One region of the Bacillus arachidis genome, then DNA from elsewhere that is predicted to be linked to it. Evidence: riboswitches for the same ligand, from Rfam matches in the RefSeq annotation. Region 1 holds a riboswitch; each other region holds the start of a gene.

Region 1 (5,698 bases):
GGTGCTGTTCATGCGTGAGGATTTACTAAGAAAAGCAATTCGTACAAAGGTGGAAGTTGGAATGTATATCATGAATGAATTACCTACTCCGGTTCAGCAATCTGCAAAGAAAGTGCTAAGTATTTTACAAGAAGAGCTTTCTTCTTGTATGCAAGAAACAACGAGACCTACAACTAGTAACTTAAAGAACATTACGATTGAATAAATAAAATAATTGATCAAATAAAAAAGACCAGGAATTTCCCTGGTCTTTTCATCTTACCTAACAAACATTGGATTTTATGATATACAGAATTGAAAGATACAAAATTAGGGTATCGTCTGTTAAGTATGATTATATGTCGAACGAGCTAACAACGGAGGGGTTCCTACAGTTAGTCCGTTTAACCCCATATTATTTTACGATTTTCTCTAACTCTTCCAGTGAAAGATTTACTGCTATTGAACCATCTTTTGTTTCTTTCTTAATTGCATCTATTACTTCTTTTGAATGGTACAATTCAATCACTTTTTTGATCGTTGGATCATCTTTATCTTTCGTACGAGCTGCGAAAATATTAATATATGGTTTCGCATTTTCGTTTTTGGATCTTCTAAGAAGATAGGGTCTTTCACTGGGTCTAAACCAGCTTGACCCGCAACACCATTATTAATAACGGAAGCTGCCACATCTTTTAATACACGTGGTGTTTGCTGTGCAATTACTGGTGTAATCTTTAGCTTTTTCGGATTTTCAGCAATACCACTTGGATCTCCAAATAGTCCAAAGTCTTTCTTCAATTTTAATAATCCAGATGCATCAAGAAGTTTCAATGCACGTGCTTGGTTCGTTGGATCATTTGGAATTGCGATTTCTGAACCCTCTGGAATTTCATTTGTCTTTTTATACTTTTCAGAGAATAATCCCATTGGCGCAATTTGTGTTGTACCAACGGCTGTAATATCTAACTTATGCTCCTTTTTAAATTGCTCTAAGAAAGCAATATGTTGAAATGAATTCAATTCTATATCACCGTCAGCTAATGCTTTATTTGGTGTTGTATAATCAGAGAACTCCACAAGTTTAATTTTAATCCCTTCTTTTTCAGCTTTCTTCTGAAGAATAGTCCAAGTGTCTCCATCCGTTCCTGTTACACCGATACGAACTACTTTTTCTTTTCCTTTTGCTCCTGTATCTTCACTTGAGCATCCACTTAAAGCTGTAATTCCTACAATTGTTGATAATGCAAATGCTAATAGTTTCTTCATGCTTCTCTTCCCCTCTTCGTTTTATGATCTACGTAAAAATACTTTTGAAAAGTAGTTTCCTAAGTTTTGAGCCAATTGCACAAGAATAATAAGTAATACAACTGTCACGAACATAACAGATGTATCAAAACGTTGATAACCATATGTCATTGCTAAATCACCAAGACCCCCACCGCCAACAAGACCAGCAACTGCCGAAAATTCAATTAAACCAACTGTCATAAATGTAATCCCTAAAATTAATGGTGCTACTGCTTCTGGGACAAGAATTTCGAAAACAATTCTTAATGGTGATGCTCCCATAGCTTGCGCTGCTTCAATCACGCCTTTTGGAACCGAAACAAGATTTGTTTCTACCATTCTTGCAATTCCAATTGATGCGACCAGTGTCATTGGAAAAATTGCTGCCGCCGTTCCAATTGTTGTTCCAATAACAGTTCTTGTTATTGGGCTTAAAGTTACTAAAAAGATAATAAATGGAATTGGACGAATCGTATTAATAACAATATTAAGAATAGAAAAGACCAGCTTGTTTTCTAAAAAGTTTCCTTTTCTCGTTACATATAAAAGTAAACCTAGAGGTATACCAAGTATTATAGCGAATATAAGGGTTACAATTACCATCAAAAGGGTATCCCCTGCCGCATCTAAAATCCGAGGCCAAAATATACTCCAATCAACTCGCATGGGCTTCAACCTCCTTCAATTGTACTTGCACTCTTAAATGTTGCAGCGCTTTTTGAATTTCTTTCTGTTCTCCTTGTAGTTCTACAAGAAGGTTTCCGAATAGAACATTTTGTAGTTCTATAATATTTCCATAGAGTACATTTACATTCACGTTATAATTTTTAGCAATATACGATAATACAGGTTGCCCCGTCTCTTCACCAGTGAATGTTAAGCGATAAATCCTTCCGCCATTTTGAATTTTTGTCAAAACACTTTTTGGTAAGTGATCATTAATAACAGAGCGCACAAAATTTTGCGTTGTCTTCGTTTTAGGTTTCGTAAAGACATCGAATAATGTTCCCTCTTCAATTACTTTGCCTTTTTCCATAACGGCTACACGGTGACAAATTTCTTTCACAACGTGCATTTCATGTGTAATAAGAAGGATTGTTAAATTATATTCTCGATTCACTTTCTTTAATAAATTTAGAATTTCTGTCGTTGTTTCTGGATCTAACGCTGATGTGGCCTCATCACAAATGAGAATATCTGGCGATGTTGCAAGCGCTCTTGCAATTCCAACGCGTTGTTTTTGACCACCTGATAGCTGTTCTGGATAATAGTTCGCTTTATCTTCTAAACCTACAAACTTTAGCAATTCATTTACTCTTTCTTTTATTTCATTTTTCGGTACTTTCGCCAATTTTAATGGATAAGCAATATTCCCAAAAACAGTTCTTGAATTAAATAAATTAAAACTTTGAAAAATCATCCCAATTCTTTGTCTTAGTTTTCGTAATTCTTTCGTTGTTAATGATGTAATATCTTTATCATCTATTAAAACGGTTCCCTCGGTTGGTCTTTCTAGCATGTTTACTAGACGTAACAATGTACTTTTTCCAGCTCCACTAAAACCGATAATACCAAAAATTTCCCCTTTCCAATCGACAGTGTTACATCTTCTACCGCATGAACAGGTTTCCCACCAGATTCATATACTTTGCTTACATTGTTAAAAGAAATCATCGTCTTCCCTCCTATATGCTGAAACAACTTGAAGTAGAGCCTTGAGGTAAAATAAAAAGTGCTCTCCTCCTTATCCATAATAAAAATAAGAAGAAGAGCACTTATATACTCATTCACATCTTCTCATCTTCCAAGCTTCTAAGAGCTTGCTGGAATTAGCACGGTATTAAATAATCCGTTGCTGAGGTATCACAGGGCCAGTCCCTCCACCTCTCTGGATAAGAGTGTATCAATTTAATTGTCGTTTAATTAAGTCCCATTATAAAACTCTGAAAAGTAAGAGTCAACAAAAATATCAGAAAATAACAACTTTATTTTTCATCAGGATTATGGAAAGGAAAATATCCGCTGCTAATTGAATAACATTACATGAATAAGAAATAAAACGGAGGACGATAACTGATATGAAAACAGCCCTTTTACTCGTCGATATTCAAAATGATTATTTTCCAAATGGTAAGATGGAACTACGTGGTGCCGCTGAAGCTAGCGAGTATGCAAGTCAACTACTTCAGCATTTTCGAGAAGTGAACCAACCTATTTTTCATATCCAACATGTATCTATTAAAGAAACTGCTACCTTTTTCTTCCGAATACGGAAGGTGTTCACATTCATGAAAATGTTCGCCCCTTAAAGAATGAAACTGTTATTCTCAAACACTATCCAAACAGTTTTCGGGAAACTGGCCTGCTAGAGCAATTGCAGAACTTAGAAATTGAACATGTTATTATATGTGGGATGATGACTCATATGTGTATTGATGCCACAGTAAGAGCTGCTTTTGATTTCGGTTTTCGTTGCACTGTTGTACATGATGCATGTGCAACAAAAGATCTCCTCTTTAAAAATGCTACGATTCCCGCTGTCTATATCCATAATACAATTTTAGCAAGTTTAAATGACCTATATGCAAATGTTATGAGTACCGAAGAGCTTTTAAGTTTTAGGAACTCCATCTGAAACAAAAGATTATGTCTGTAAAGTGAAACTTTAATCAGTGGTGGGGTTCTTGATCCCCCGCCTATCTCTGAATCCTAAGGTGGGGGCTTACTTCCCGTTAAGGCGGGATAAAGACATGATCTTTTATACTATTATTCACAGGTTATCATAACTTGAAGTCTCTCAAACTCGCTTTCCTCTTCACTTTATTTTTCCCTGTACCTCTTACTCTAATCAACTGATTCTTTAATTTCTCTTCATATAGCAGACCAGCAACATTTACATCCGCTTGATCCGAACTTCTATTGAACTCAACTTTTAAAGATCTAGGAAGTGTATCAAATTACAGCTTAACATCACCACTTTATGTATTACACTCTACCTCCCCTTGCGAACTACGACCTTACTATTTGTTATAAGTTACACCTGCTAAAATAAAAAACACTACTTTCAGTGAGCAAAACTGAAAGCAGTGTTCTCTTGTCTAACCATAGATTTTCTTTCAAATTGAATTATACAGGAAATTCAAAAAAATAATACAGAAAAATATGACGAATGAATTAATTTTTTAGCGCTTTTGTTCCTTTTCACTCTTTTACACTTTATTTAAGCAAGATAGTTGTTTTCTAATCGGAATCTTTCTTACATGAAAAAGGCTCTCCCCATTATAGGAAGGCCTTTTCATCTATTTCTTATAAAGTTTCAGAAGTAGTTTTTGCTTGCATGTGAAGTGCTAAGTAATCAGGTCCGCCTGCTTTAGAATCTGTACCAGACATGTTAAAGCCACCGAATGGTTGGTAACCTACGATTGCACCAGTACATCCACGGTTGAAGTATAAGTTACCAACGTGGAAGTCTTCACGTGCTTTTTCGATATGTTCACGGTTGTTAGAGACAACTGCTCCTGTTAAACCGTATTCTGTATTGTTTGCAATTGCAAGTGCATGATCAAAGTCTTTTGCTTTACAGAATGCTACTACTGGTCCGAAGATTTCTTCTTTCATTAAGCGAGCATCTTCTGCAACGTCAGCAACGATTGTTGGTTGGATGAACCAGCCTTTAGAATCATCACCTTCGCCACCAGCTACTACTTTACCTTCTTCTTTCCCAATTGCAACATAGCTCATTACTTTATCAAATGCAGCTTGATCATTAACTGGTCCCATGTTCATGCCTTTTTCAGCTGGGTTACCTACAGTTAATTCTTTTGTTAATTCAACAGCACGATTTAATACGCGATCGTATACATCTTCGTGGATTACTGCACGAGAGCAAGCAGAACATTTTTGTCCTGAGAATCCAAATGCTGATGCAACGATAGATTTAGCAGCTAATTCAAGATCTGCTTCTTTATCAACAACGATTGTATCTTTACCGCCCATTTCAGCGATAACGCGTTTTAACCAAATTTGACCTGGATTTACTTTTGCTGCGCGCTCGTAAATACGAATACCTACATCGCGTGATCCAGTGAAGCTAATGAAACGTGTACGAGGGCGATCTACTAAGTAGTCACCAACTTCAGATCCACTACCAGGGATGAAGTTTACAACGCCTGCTGGTAAGCCTGCTTCTTCTAAAACTTCCATAAACTTCGCTGCTACTACAGGTGTTGTACTAGCTGGCTTTAATAATACTGTGTTACCAGAAACTAATGCAGCTGTTGTCATACCTGCCATAATTGCGAATGGGAAATTCCAAGGAGAAATAATTACACCTACTCCTAATGGAATGTAAGAGAAACGATTATATTCAATTGGACGGCTTTCTACTGGAATACCGTCTTTTAATTTTAACATTTGACGACCATAATAT
Region 2 (5,698 bases), 2.4 Mb from region 1:
GCATGCGGATATATCTAAGTTTACAAACTCATTTATTTATAAGAATAGAGTGTTCGATCATCCTTCTGTTTCGGCAAGACAAGAATTAGCGAAATTACAGCCATTTGCTAATGAAGCAATTGCTTTGTTTGATACAAGTTTGATGGGCGCTTATTCTTTAAAAGATGCAGCCTCTGGTTCACGTTTTAATATTATGTCCGGTTTCGTTGCGATGCAGCTGATTTTAATTGGATTATTAGATGGTGTTCAATCGATTGGAGTTGTCACGCCATATCGCGCGCAGTCCCGTTTCTTATCAACATGTATAAGGGAGATTTTGCAAAAAACAAAGTATCGAAATACGCCTATATTAGCGGCAACAGTTCATAAATTTCAAGGGTCTGAACGAGATATGATGATATTTGATACAGTAGATAGTTATCCGCAGGAGAGACCCGGCGTATTATTTTTTGATCATAAAAATCATCGTTTAGTAAACGTTGCGATAACGAGAGCAAGAGGGAAGTTTATTCAGTTATCGGACTGTAAGTATATGCGGAAAAACCTTTCTCGAAAACAAGCGTTATCTCACTTAACTTCTCACATAGAAAGACACGGAAATGTATATGATCGTACTACTTCGCGCCCATTGCTAGAACGAAAAATTACAAAACGTTTGAGATGGTTTATGCAAATGAATTTGGAAGAACCGAAAGGATTATTAAAAGATATTCTATCGGCAAAACAAAAAATTATTATTTCGCTTCCAAGTACAAGACAGGTAGACAAAAGAGTATGGCAGGCATTAATGCGTACAGCAGCGCAGGTCACGATATATAGTGATGGACCAATTCCATTAAAAAACGTGAGAATACAAAGACAAAATAAGTCACTCCCATTTTTATTAATTGATGATGAAATCTTTTGGGCAGGAGCGCCTTTAACATCTCACATGACGTTTGAAGGAAGTCCAGAATTCCCTTATATATGTGCAAGATTACATGCACCTGAAACGATTGGCGTTTTAAAAGGGTTTTTAGATATTCGTTAAAATCAGATCGGAATTCCTTGACATTTACTCGGAATAACACTAGAATGAAAATAATTTAATATAATTTTATGAAAATAAAAACAATTTTCTTATCACGAGAGGTGGAGGGACTGGCCCTATGAAACCTCGGCAGCGGATTCAATATGAATACTGTGCCAATTCCAGCAAGTGAAAGACTTGAAAGATAAGAAAGAAGGCTATTTTGAATTTGTATTTTCAAGCCTCTTTCTATTTTTTAGAAAGAGGCTTTTTTATGTGTAAATTTAAAGGAGGAATGGGGAAAATGACAACAAAACAAGTAACGTCACACCGAAATATTATTACGGAAAGTATAGAAGGAAATAAAGAAAAATACATAAAAACAAGTCATGATATACATGCGAATCCTGAAATCGGTAATCAAGAATTCTTTGCATCCAGAACATTAAGTTTACTTTTAGGGAGTGCAGGATTTCAATTGCAGCATAATATAGCAGGACATGAAACAGGTTTTATCGCACGGAAAAGCTCAGGAAAACAAGGACCTACAATTGCTTTTTTAGCAGAGTATGATGCTTTGCCTGGATTAGGCCATGCGTGTGGTCATAATTTAATTGGTACAATTAGCGTTGCAGCAGCGATTGCATTATCGGAAACAATTGAAGAAATCGGCGGTGAAATCGTTGTATTTGGAACACCAGCAGAAGAAGGTGGTCCAAATGGAAGTGCAAAAGCAAGTTATGTGAAAGCAGGATTGTTTAACAAGATGGATGCGGCACTTATGATTCACCCTAGCGGAAAAACAGCAACAACAAGTCCGTCACTCGCAGTTGATCCACTTGATTTTTATTTCTATGGAAAATCAGCACATGCAGCAGCGTCACCAGAAGAAGGAATTAATGCATTAGATGCGGTTATTCAACTTTACAATGGGATTAATGCACTACGTCAACAGCTACCGTCAGATGTGAAAATTCATGGTGTCATTACTGAAGGTGGAAAGGCGCCGAATATTATTCCAGATTACGCATCAGCCCGTTTCTTTATTCGCGCAGCAACACGTAAGAGATGTGCGGAAGTAACAGAAAAAGTACGAAACATTGCGCAGGGTGCAGCACTGGCGACAGGAACAACAGTAAAAATCAATCGGTTTCAGAATGAAATTGATGAATTATTAGTGACAAAAACATTTAATGAAGTGATTGCTGAGGAATTAGAAAACCTTGGTGAAGAAGTAAATCGTAAAGAGAGACTTGGAATCGGTTCAACAGATGCGGGAAATGTGAGTCAAGTTGTACCAACGATTCATCCTTATATCAAAATTGGTCCAGACCATTTAATTGCGCATACGAATGAATTTAGAGAAGCAGCTTGTTCGGAACTTGGCGATAAAGCCTTAGTTACATCCGCAAAAGCATTAGCGTATGCAGCATACCGATTAATTACAGAAGAAGGAACGCTTAATCAAATTAAGGAGGAGTTTAAAAAAGCGCAGCGAAATCAATAATGTGATAAGTACTCAAGAAGTGGTTTTCTAAAATTTTATTTGGATAAAAAAGGTTTGGAGAAATCTCTAAGCCTTTTTGGGTTATAAAAGGTAATAAAAAGAGAGCTTACTACCCACAAATAGCAAGATAAATAGCTGAAGTATTAAAAAGGAGGAGGAAAAGTGAATCAGAATACTCTTGAAGGCTATCAAATTAGAACTGCACATAATAATGAAAGTACTCTTATTATTAATATGCTAAAAGAAATCGCTCAATGGTTAAAAGATAAAGAAATCAATCAGTGGCAGTACCTCTTAGAAGGTAGAGATGACGAAGAGATAGCACAAGCTGTAACGAACAACAACACTTACATCGTTTTAAAAGAAAATGAAATGATAGGTACTTTTACAGTTTCTTCCACGCAAAGTGAGTGGGATCGCCATATTTTTGGTGAAGATGTTTTTTTTGATTCACTATATTTACATAGACTGGCGATTATCCCTAAGTATATGAAAAGGAGAATAGGTGAAAGGATTTTGATGTGGATTCAAGATAATATGCACACTGACAAAAAGTTCTTAAAGTTAGATTGTGTTGCAAATAATACTAAACTAAACAAATTCTATAAAAACAATGGCTTTGAGTATTTTGGCGTGGCAGATGGTCATAATAAATATCGAAAAAGGATAAAAAAATAGTTTTCATTACTTGTCGTTAGTGCGCCGCTTGTAACTAAGATTGTGATTGCGGTTGTATCCGTATCATTTGTTTTGCTTTTTTCGACGTCTATCCCATGTATTTTATCTATGGATATACCATGAAAAGTTTCAGAACTTATTAATTTTGTATATTGAAAGAACGATTTTAACATTAGTGATTAGTGGGCCAATTGCATATGTTTTACTGTAAGAGATGAAAAGACACACTTATGTTCTTAAAGTAAGTCCTTTTTCCGTATTATTAGATTTTAATCGATAGAAAATGAAATTTTGAATATTTTGATATGTGTTATGTTGCAAACTATAATATAGCTAGATACATAGAAAAGGGGATGTATTTATGGAAATAGTAAACAAAAGAGCGATGTTGCGATTAATGGATGCAAATGATGTAGAAAAATTATTTGCAATTGTGGAAGGGAATAAAGAAGTTTGGACGTATTTAATAGCTAAAATGGAAAGTTATCAAGATATGGAGCGATATGTTGAAACGGCAGTAAAACGATATGAGAAGGGAACGGATTTACCATTTGTTGTTATAGATCAAAAAACGAATGAAGTTGTAGGCAGTACACGTTTGTATAGTATTTCAAATGATAACAAAACGGTTGAACTTGGCCAAACATGGTATCATCCGAGTGTACAACGAACAAGTGTGAATACGGAATGTAAGTACATGTTATTGCAATATGCGTTTGAAGAATTACACATGCTGCGTGTGCAAATAAAAACAGACTTGCGAAATGAAAAAGCACAACGAGCGATTGAACGACTAGGCGCAGTAAAAGAAGGGATATTACGAAATGAGAGAAGGTTACCAAGCGGTTATGTAAGAGATGCGGTAGTATATAGCATTATTGCAAGTGAGTGGCCAATCGTGAAAGATCGATTACTACACAAAATGGACATGTATAAATAGGAGGCAAATATGACAAATTTAGAAACAAAGAGACTAAAGATGATCCCCTTTACATTAGAACTTGTCGAGGCAATGATAAAAGGGAGAGAAGAGCTACAGGAAATCATATCGTATAAAATATCTTTAGAATGGCCAATGCCAGATTATAAAGATATTTTGCCGTGGATTGCTGAAAGTTTACGAAAAAGCCCGAAACAAAGTAAATGGAGCGGACTTATTATTCATAAGGAAGATAATGTTATTATTGGTGATATGGGTTGTAAAGGTGCTCCTGATTCAACTGGTACAGTAGAGATTGGATATAGCATTGTACCAGAATATCAAGGGAAAGGCTATGCAACTGAAATGGCAAAGGCCTTTGTTAAGTGGCTGGAGCAGAATGAAGAAGTGCAAACGATTAAGGCAGATTGTTTAACGAGTAATGTCGCTTCGAGTAGAGTGTTAGAAAAGATAGGCTTTACATGTGTACTTGAGGAACAACATATGAAATATTGGATTGTAAAGTGAAACGGAAGAGGTATATGCTCTTAAGAGAGGAAAATATACCTTTTTTTCTTACAAAATGATTACTTCTTTTATATACTTTTGTTTCATCATTCCCTTCCGTGAAAAAATTCGTTACAATGGAGTTGTATGAGGAAATTTGTACATAAATCAAGCTCATATAGTATGAACCACAAATAATAGTAAATTAAAAATCCTCTATTTGAATGAAAATCCTTTATAATACGAATTGATTGTTTAGAAAAGTTCCTTCTTTTAAATAAACTCAAATGTAATGATTCGAAAAAGGTCATTTTAAATTAATAGAAGTATGGATGATGCGCGGAGGCTAGTACAAATGAAACAAAATAAGAAAAGTAAGAAAAGACGAGTTCTGCAAGTGTTCTTGCTTATGATTAGTTCTATAATTCTATTTATTAGTTATGCAGCTTACGATATTTGGAGTAATCGCTTTAAAACAGATGAGGTACCTACAGATGCTGCTGTTGTACTAGGAGCGGCTTCTTGGAATGGAAAACCGTCTCCTGTATTCCGCGAACGAATCAATCATGCAATCTCCTTGTATAAAAATGGAAGTATTAAGAAAATTATTTTTACAGGTGGTACTAAATTTGAATCAGAGCTGGAAGAAGCACGGACTGCGAAAGCGTATGCATTAAAGCATGACGTAAAGGATGAAGATATATTAATTGAAACACAGTCGCGTTTTACAGAAGATAATTTGAAGAATGCTAAGCAAGTTGGAATTGACAATGGCTTACATACTTATACAATCGTAAGCGATCCTCTTCATATGAAGCGAGCGATGAGAATAGCGAAGCATATTGGGATGGATGCATACGCATCGCCGACTCCCACATCAGCATATAAAACATTAGATACAGAAATTCCGTTCTTTTTTAAAGAATTGTGCTCTTATATTGGGTATGTTGCATCGTTACCTATACGTACTTTGAAAGGTGATTAAGAAAGTAAGAAAAAGGATAGACAAAGGTAGAATAGTTCTGCTGAGTCTGTCTTTTTTTCTATAACTTTACAAATTATAGAAAAAATTCCGATA
Region 3 (5,698 bases), 1.5 Mb from region 1:
TTTTTGTGATAATGCGGCATGTGACATTTTTGCGGGATAGGAGAGGATGGATTCTACAGCTCCTAAACTTACTGCAAATACAGGCAGTTTGACTTGGGATAAGAATTGTCGCAAAGCATCTTCAGATTGCAGCGTGAAAGATAAAACAGCACCGGCAGATTGTGCTTGTGACTGTTGTATGTCATAGCCTAGGTGTGATTCTAATCCAGGATAATACACATTCTGAATTTTTGAGTGCTTTTGTAAGTAATGAGCAATTTTATTGGCATTTGTTGCTGAGTGTTCAAGACGTACGTGTAATGTTTTCAAACCACGAAGAACGAGAGAGCAATCTTGTGGTCCTAATATAGCACCAAATGCATTTTGCAAGAAGCCCAGTTTTTTAGCGAGTTCTTCATCTTTAACAACCGCTAACCCAGCTGTAACATCACTATGCCCAGCAATAAACTTTGTCGCGCTGTGGAGTACAACATCCGCTCCGAGTTCAAGTGGTTTTTGAAATAGTGGTGTTAAAAATGTGTTATCAACAAAAGTAAGAGCCCCAGCAGATTTCGCTAATTCACAAACCGCACGAATGTTAGTTACTTTTAATAAAGGATTGGATGGTGTTTCAATGTAAAATACTTTTGTATTCGGTTTAATATTTTGTTTGACTGCCTCTAAATTTGTCATGTCAACGAATGTATGTGAAACACCGTAACGAGAGAGGACCTCTGTTACAATACGATACGTTCCTCCATATACATCTTCTGAAATGAGAACATGATCGCCTTGTGAGAGAAGTAGAAAAGCAGTAGAAATCGCTGCAATTCCAGATGCGAAGGCAAATCCTTTTGTTCCCCCTTCTAATAAAGCAATGATGTCTTCAAGTGCATCACGAGTTGGATTCCCAGAGCGACTGTAGTCGTATTTTCCAAAGGTATCTACATCAAATTGATGAAATGTTGATGTATTATAAATAGGAACGTTAACAGCTCCTGTTTGAGAATCATGTTTATATTGGTTATGAAGTAAGAGTGTATCTAATGAATAACTCATATTCTCACACCTTCTTTTACATGTTTAATAGCTTGTTTCAAGTCTTGAATTAAATCATCTCCGTTTTCAATGCCGACGGAGAAACGGAGGAGACGATTACATACACCACGTGCTGTACGTACTTCCTCTGGGATATCTGCATGTGTTTGTGTTGCTGGATATGTCATTAAACTTTCAACCCCGCCAAGACTTTCTGCAAATGTAATTAATGATAAAGATTGTAAGAAAGAATTTATCCATTTCTCATCGAGAAGACGAAACGAAATCATGCCGCCTCTTCCTGGATAAAAAACATCGGTTACACCCTCTTCGTCGTTTAAATAAGAAACGATTTTCTTTGCGTTTTCTTCATGTTGTTTCATACGAAGAGCCAACGTTTTCATACCACGAATTAATAACCACGAATCAAATGGGCTTAATACAGCACCAGAGGCGTTATGATAGTGGGCAAGTTCTTCGCAAAGTGCCTGACCTTTTGCAACAACAAGGCCACTTAGTACATCATTATGACCACCTAAATACTTTGTCGCACTGTGAAGTACGATGTCTGCGCCTTTCGTCAATGGTTGTTGTATGTAGGGTGTATAAAAAGTATTATCAACAATCAAAAGGACCCCATGTTGTTTTGCAACGGCTGCGACAGCTGCAATGTCGGTTACTTGCATTAATGGATTGGTTGGTGTTTCTATGAAAATAGCTTTTGTTTGAGAAGAGATAGCTTTTTCTATCTGTTTTATAGATTGTGTATCTACGTATCTACATCGAATATTCCATTTTTCTTCATGTTCCGAAAATAAACGATAGGTTCCTCCATATAAATCTTCTGATATGATAAGTTCATCTCCAGAGCGGAATAAGGAAAGAATAAGAAGAACAGCTGCCATTCCAGAGCTACAGGCATAGCCTTGTTGACCTTCTTCTAAATCAGCAATTGCGCGTTCTAAAAGACCGCGTGTTGGATTTCCTGTTCGTGAATAATCAAAACCTGTTGATTTTCCAATTCCTTCATGGCGATAAGCGGTGGAAAAGTAAACGGGTGGGTTAACTGTTCCTGTTGTAGTTTCGCTTCGATTTCCAATTTGGGCTAGTTTTGTTTCGATTGTTGACATGTGAAATGCCTCCTTTATAAAGTGAAAAATTAATCAGCGGGATAAAAATAAAAAAGCCTTCTAAGAAGAAGGCTTTCATGCGAATATAGTCTTCTTCTTATCTTTCAAATTTGTTTACAATTTGCTGGAATTAGCACCTTATTAACGAACGTGTTAATGGTTGCTGAGGTGTCGTAGGGCCAGTCCCTCTACCTCTCTAGATAAGAATAGTTTGTATGAAATTTTATTATGCTTTTTACTTTACAACAAAAGATAATTGAATTGCAACTTAATTTTAAATATTTTTTATTTTTGAATTAATTATATTGACTTTCAGTTTACCCCATGCTAAGTTTATTAGAAAATTAACAAAGATTGTTAAAAGGTACACGTATTTCCTTTAAAAATAGATTAATAATAAAGAAAAACTCTTATTGAGAGCGGTGGAGGGACTGGCCCTGTGAAACCCGGCAACCTTCAAACGAAATGTTTGAAACGGTGCTAATACCTGCAAAACAATTCGTTTTGCATGATAAGAGGAGGATTCATGATGTCCCCCTCTTCAAGGTGAAGAGGGGTTTTTATATTGATAGAAAAGAGGGAGATAGGTGAAAATTCTAGATTTATTATCGAAAGGAATTGTTATTGGTGATGGTGCAATTGGCACATTATTACATTCTCATGGTTTGCAAAGTAGTTTTGAGGAACTAAACTTATCTGATCCAGATCTTATTATATCTATTCATAAACAATATGTAGCTGCTGGAGCAGATCTTATTCAAACAAATACATATGGTGCAAATGAGGCGAAATTGCGTATGTATGGTTTAGAAAACCGGGTCGCCCAAATTAATAAAGCCGCAGTCAAACTTGCAAAAGCGGCTGTGACAGACAAGAATGCAATTTTAGGGACGATTGGTGGTATGAAGCATATCGGAGCCGTCACAACGACTGATATGGAACGAGAGTTTATGCTACTTGAACAGGCCGGGGCATTATTAGAAGAAAAGGTTGATGGATTATTATTAGAAACCTTTTATGATGAATTTGAATTGTTACATGCCGTAAAAGTACTACGAAAACAAACAGATATTCCAATTATTGCACAGCTGGCGCTTCATGAAGCAGGCACAACACAAAATGGAAATGATGTAAATGAAGTATTAAAACAGCTTTTAGATTACGGTGCGAATGTAGTTGGATTAAATTGTCAGTTAGGCCCGCTTCATATGACGGAAGCTTTTAAAATGATATCGATTCCGAAAAATGGTTATTTATCAGCTTATCCAAATGCGGGCCTTCCAAACTATGTAGAAGGACGGTACGTATATGAAGGAAGCCCTGCTTATTTTGAAGAGATGACACCGAAATTTATTGAACAAGGTATTCGTTTGCTCGGAGGGTGTTGTGGCACAACACCAGCACATATCGAAAGGATGAAGCGTGCGATTGCGAATGTAACGCCTGTTACAGAAAAACAAATTGTTCAAAAACAACAAGTGGTTCATATGCAAACAAAACGTGCTAGCACTCATGTTACTCTTGCAGAAAAAGCGAAGAAGCAAACAACAGTGGTTGTTGAATTGGACCCTCCCAAAACATTGGATACGCAGCGTTTTTTTGAGGGAGCAAGGGCATTGAAAAGAGCAGGAGCAGATGTAATTACGTTAGCAGATAATTCGTTAGCATCTCCGCGTATTTCAAATATGGCAATGGGAGCATTATTAACGAAGCATGACATTCCGGTGCTAATGCATTTAACGTGTCGTGATCATAATGTCATTGGTTTACAATCACATTTACTTGGTTTATCAGCTTTAGGAATAGAAGAAGTGCTAGCCTTAACGGGTGATCCGGCGCGAGTTGGGGATTTTCCAGGAGCGACTTCTGTATATGATTTGTCTTCTATTGAATTAATAAAAATGATTAAAGAAATGAATGATGGCCGATCCATATTAGGGAAATCTATTGGTCCTGCGACAAGATTTTCTGTTGGAGGAGCTTTTAATCCACATGTGAGGCATTTAAAAGCAGCGGTGAAGCGGATGGAGAGAAAAATCGCAGCGGGTGCAGAATATTTTTTAACACAGCCTATTTACGATGTAGCTTTAATTGAAGAGGTGTATGAGGCAACAAAACATTTAGAACAACCGATTTTTATTGGAATTATGCCTTTAGTGAGCAAACGAAATGCTGATTTTCTTCATTTTGAAGTGCCGGGTATTACTCTACCTGAGGAAGTAAGACAGCGAATGGATGGGCATGAAACACAAGGAGCTGCAGTTGAAGAAGGAATTCGCATTTCACAAGAATTAATTGATACCGCGATGAAATACTTTAACGGCATTTATCTCATTACACCATTTTTGAAATATGAAATTACAGAAAATCTTGTGAAGTATGTGAAAGAAAAGCAAGAAATGAAAGAGGGAATCTATTGATGAGACCGATAGAAGAGAGATTACAACATGATATTTTAATATTAGATGGTGCGATGGGAACGATGATTCAGCAGGCGGATTTAACTGCTGGAGATTTTGGCGGAGAAGAATATGAAGGGTGTAATGAATACTTAGTAAAAACAAGGCCAGATGTGATTTTAGGTATCCATAAAGCTTATATTGAAGCTGGTGCGGATATTATTGAAACAAATACGTTTGGTGCTACAAATATTGTATTACATGATTACGAGTTATCTCATTTAGATGAAGAGTTGAATGAAAGAGCAGCCCAGCTAGCAAAGCAAGCTGTAAGTGAGAGTGGTAAAGAAGTATATGTAGCCGGTGCGATGGGACCAACGACAAAAGCAATTAGTGTAACGGGTGGTGTAACATTTAATGAATTAATTGAAGCATATACGAGACAAGCACGAGGATTATTGCGGGGCGGCGTTGATGTGTTGCTTGTTGAGACGAGTCAAGATATGCGTAATGTAAAAGCGGCGTATTTAGGGATCCAGCAAGCATTTACAGAAGTGAATTATACTGTTCCTCTTATGATTTCAGGAACCATTGAACCGATGGGAACAACATTAGCGGGACAAACGATAGAGGCATTCTATTTATCAGTTGAGCATATGAAACCATTGTCTGTCGGATTAAACTGTGCTACAGGCCCGGAATTTATGCGAGAACATATTCGTTCTTTGTCGGATCTTTCGGAGTGTTATATTTCTTGCTATCCAAATGCTGGTCTTCCAGACGAGGATGGACATTATCATGAGTCACCGACTTCACTTGCAGAAAAGGTGAAACAGTTTGTTGAAGAAGGGTGGATTAATATTATTGGCGGTTGTTGCGGGACAACACCTAATCATATAAGAGCAATTAAATCTTCACTCGAGTCTCTTAAACCACGCGAGAACCATGAGCGGGAGGGGCATGGAATTAGTGGCTTAGAAGCATTGCAATATGATGATTCTATGAGGCCGTTATTTGTTGGAGAGAGAACAAATGTTATTGGATCAAGAAAGTTTAAACGATTAGTAGCTGAAGGGAGTTTTGAAGAGGCTGCTGAAATTGCGAGGGCGCAAGTGAAGAAAAATGCTCATATTATTGATATTTGCATGGCAG

Evidence for each region. Region 1 has a riboswitch for S-adenosylmethionine ahead of QRY57_RS03460 (methionine ABC transporter ATP-binding protein). Riboswitches for the same ligand answer to the same signal wherever they lie in the genome.
Region 2: another riboswitch for S-adenosylmethionine. It lies ahead of QRY57_RS15435 (M20 family metallopeptidase); the one in region 1 lies ahead of QRY57_RS03460 (methionine ABC transporter ATP-binding protein).
Region 3: another riboswitch for S-adenosylmethionine. It lies ahead of QRY57_RS21025 (methionine biosynthesis PLP-dependent protein); the one in region 1 lies ahead of QRY57_RS03460 (methionine ABC transporter ATP-binding protein).

The regions. Positions count from the first base shown of each region.
Region 1 is NZ_CP127376.1:332,031-337,728, reverse strand. It holds partial or broken gene QRY57_RS03480 (ArsA family ATPase) at 1-18, shown strand, start outside; gene QRY57_RS03475 (DUF3926 domain-containing protein) at 11-205, shown strand; partial or broken gene QRY57_RS03470 (MetQ/NlpA family ABC transporter substrate-binding protein) at 395-1,248, opposite strand; gene QRY57_RS03465 (methionine ABC transporter permease) at 1,270-1,935, opposite strand; partial or broken gene QRY57_RS03460 (methionine ABC transporter ATP-binding protein) at 1,925-2,943, opposite strand; SAM riboswitch class I at 3,064-3,168, opposite strand; partial or broken gene QRY57_RS03455 (cysteine hydrolase family protein) at 3,348-3,904, shown strand; partial or broken gene pruA (L-glutamate gamma-semialdehyde dehydrogenase) at 4,576-5,698, opposite strand, start outside.
Region 2 is NZ_CP127376.1:2,691,047-2,696,744, reverse strand. It holds gene QRY57_RS15440 (AAA domain-containing protein) at 1-1,030, shown strand, start outside; SAM riboswitch class I at 1,117-1,221, shown strand; gene QRY57_RS15435 (M20 family metallopeptidase) at 1,314-2,516, shown strand; gene QRY57_RS15430 (GNAT family N-acetyltransferase) at 2,679-3,194, shown strand; partial or broken gene QRY57_RS15425 (YjiH family protein) at 3,198-3,405, shown strand; gene QRY57_RS15420 (GNAT family N-acetyltransferase) at 3,556-4,134, shown strand; gene QRY57_RS15415 (GNAT family N-acetyltransferase) at 4,144-4,641, shown strand; gene QRY57_RS15410 (YdcF family protein) at 4,976-5,605, shown strand.
Region 3 is NZ_CP127376.1:3,755,879-3,761,576, reverse strand. It holds gene metC (cystathionine beta-lyase) at 1-1,038, opposite strand, end outside; gene QRY57_RS21025 (methionine biosynthesis PLP-dependent protein) at 1,035-2,147, opposite strand; SAM riboswitch class I at 2,242-2,354, opposite strand; SAM riboswitch class I at 2,555-2,665, shown strand; gene QRY57_RS21020 (bifunctional homocysteine S-methyltransferase/methylenetetrahydrofolate reductase) at 2,735-4,567, shown strand; gene metH (methionine synthase) at 4,567-5,698, shown strand, end outside.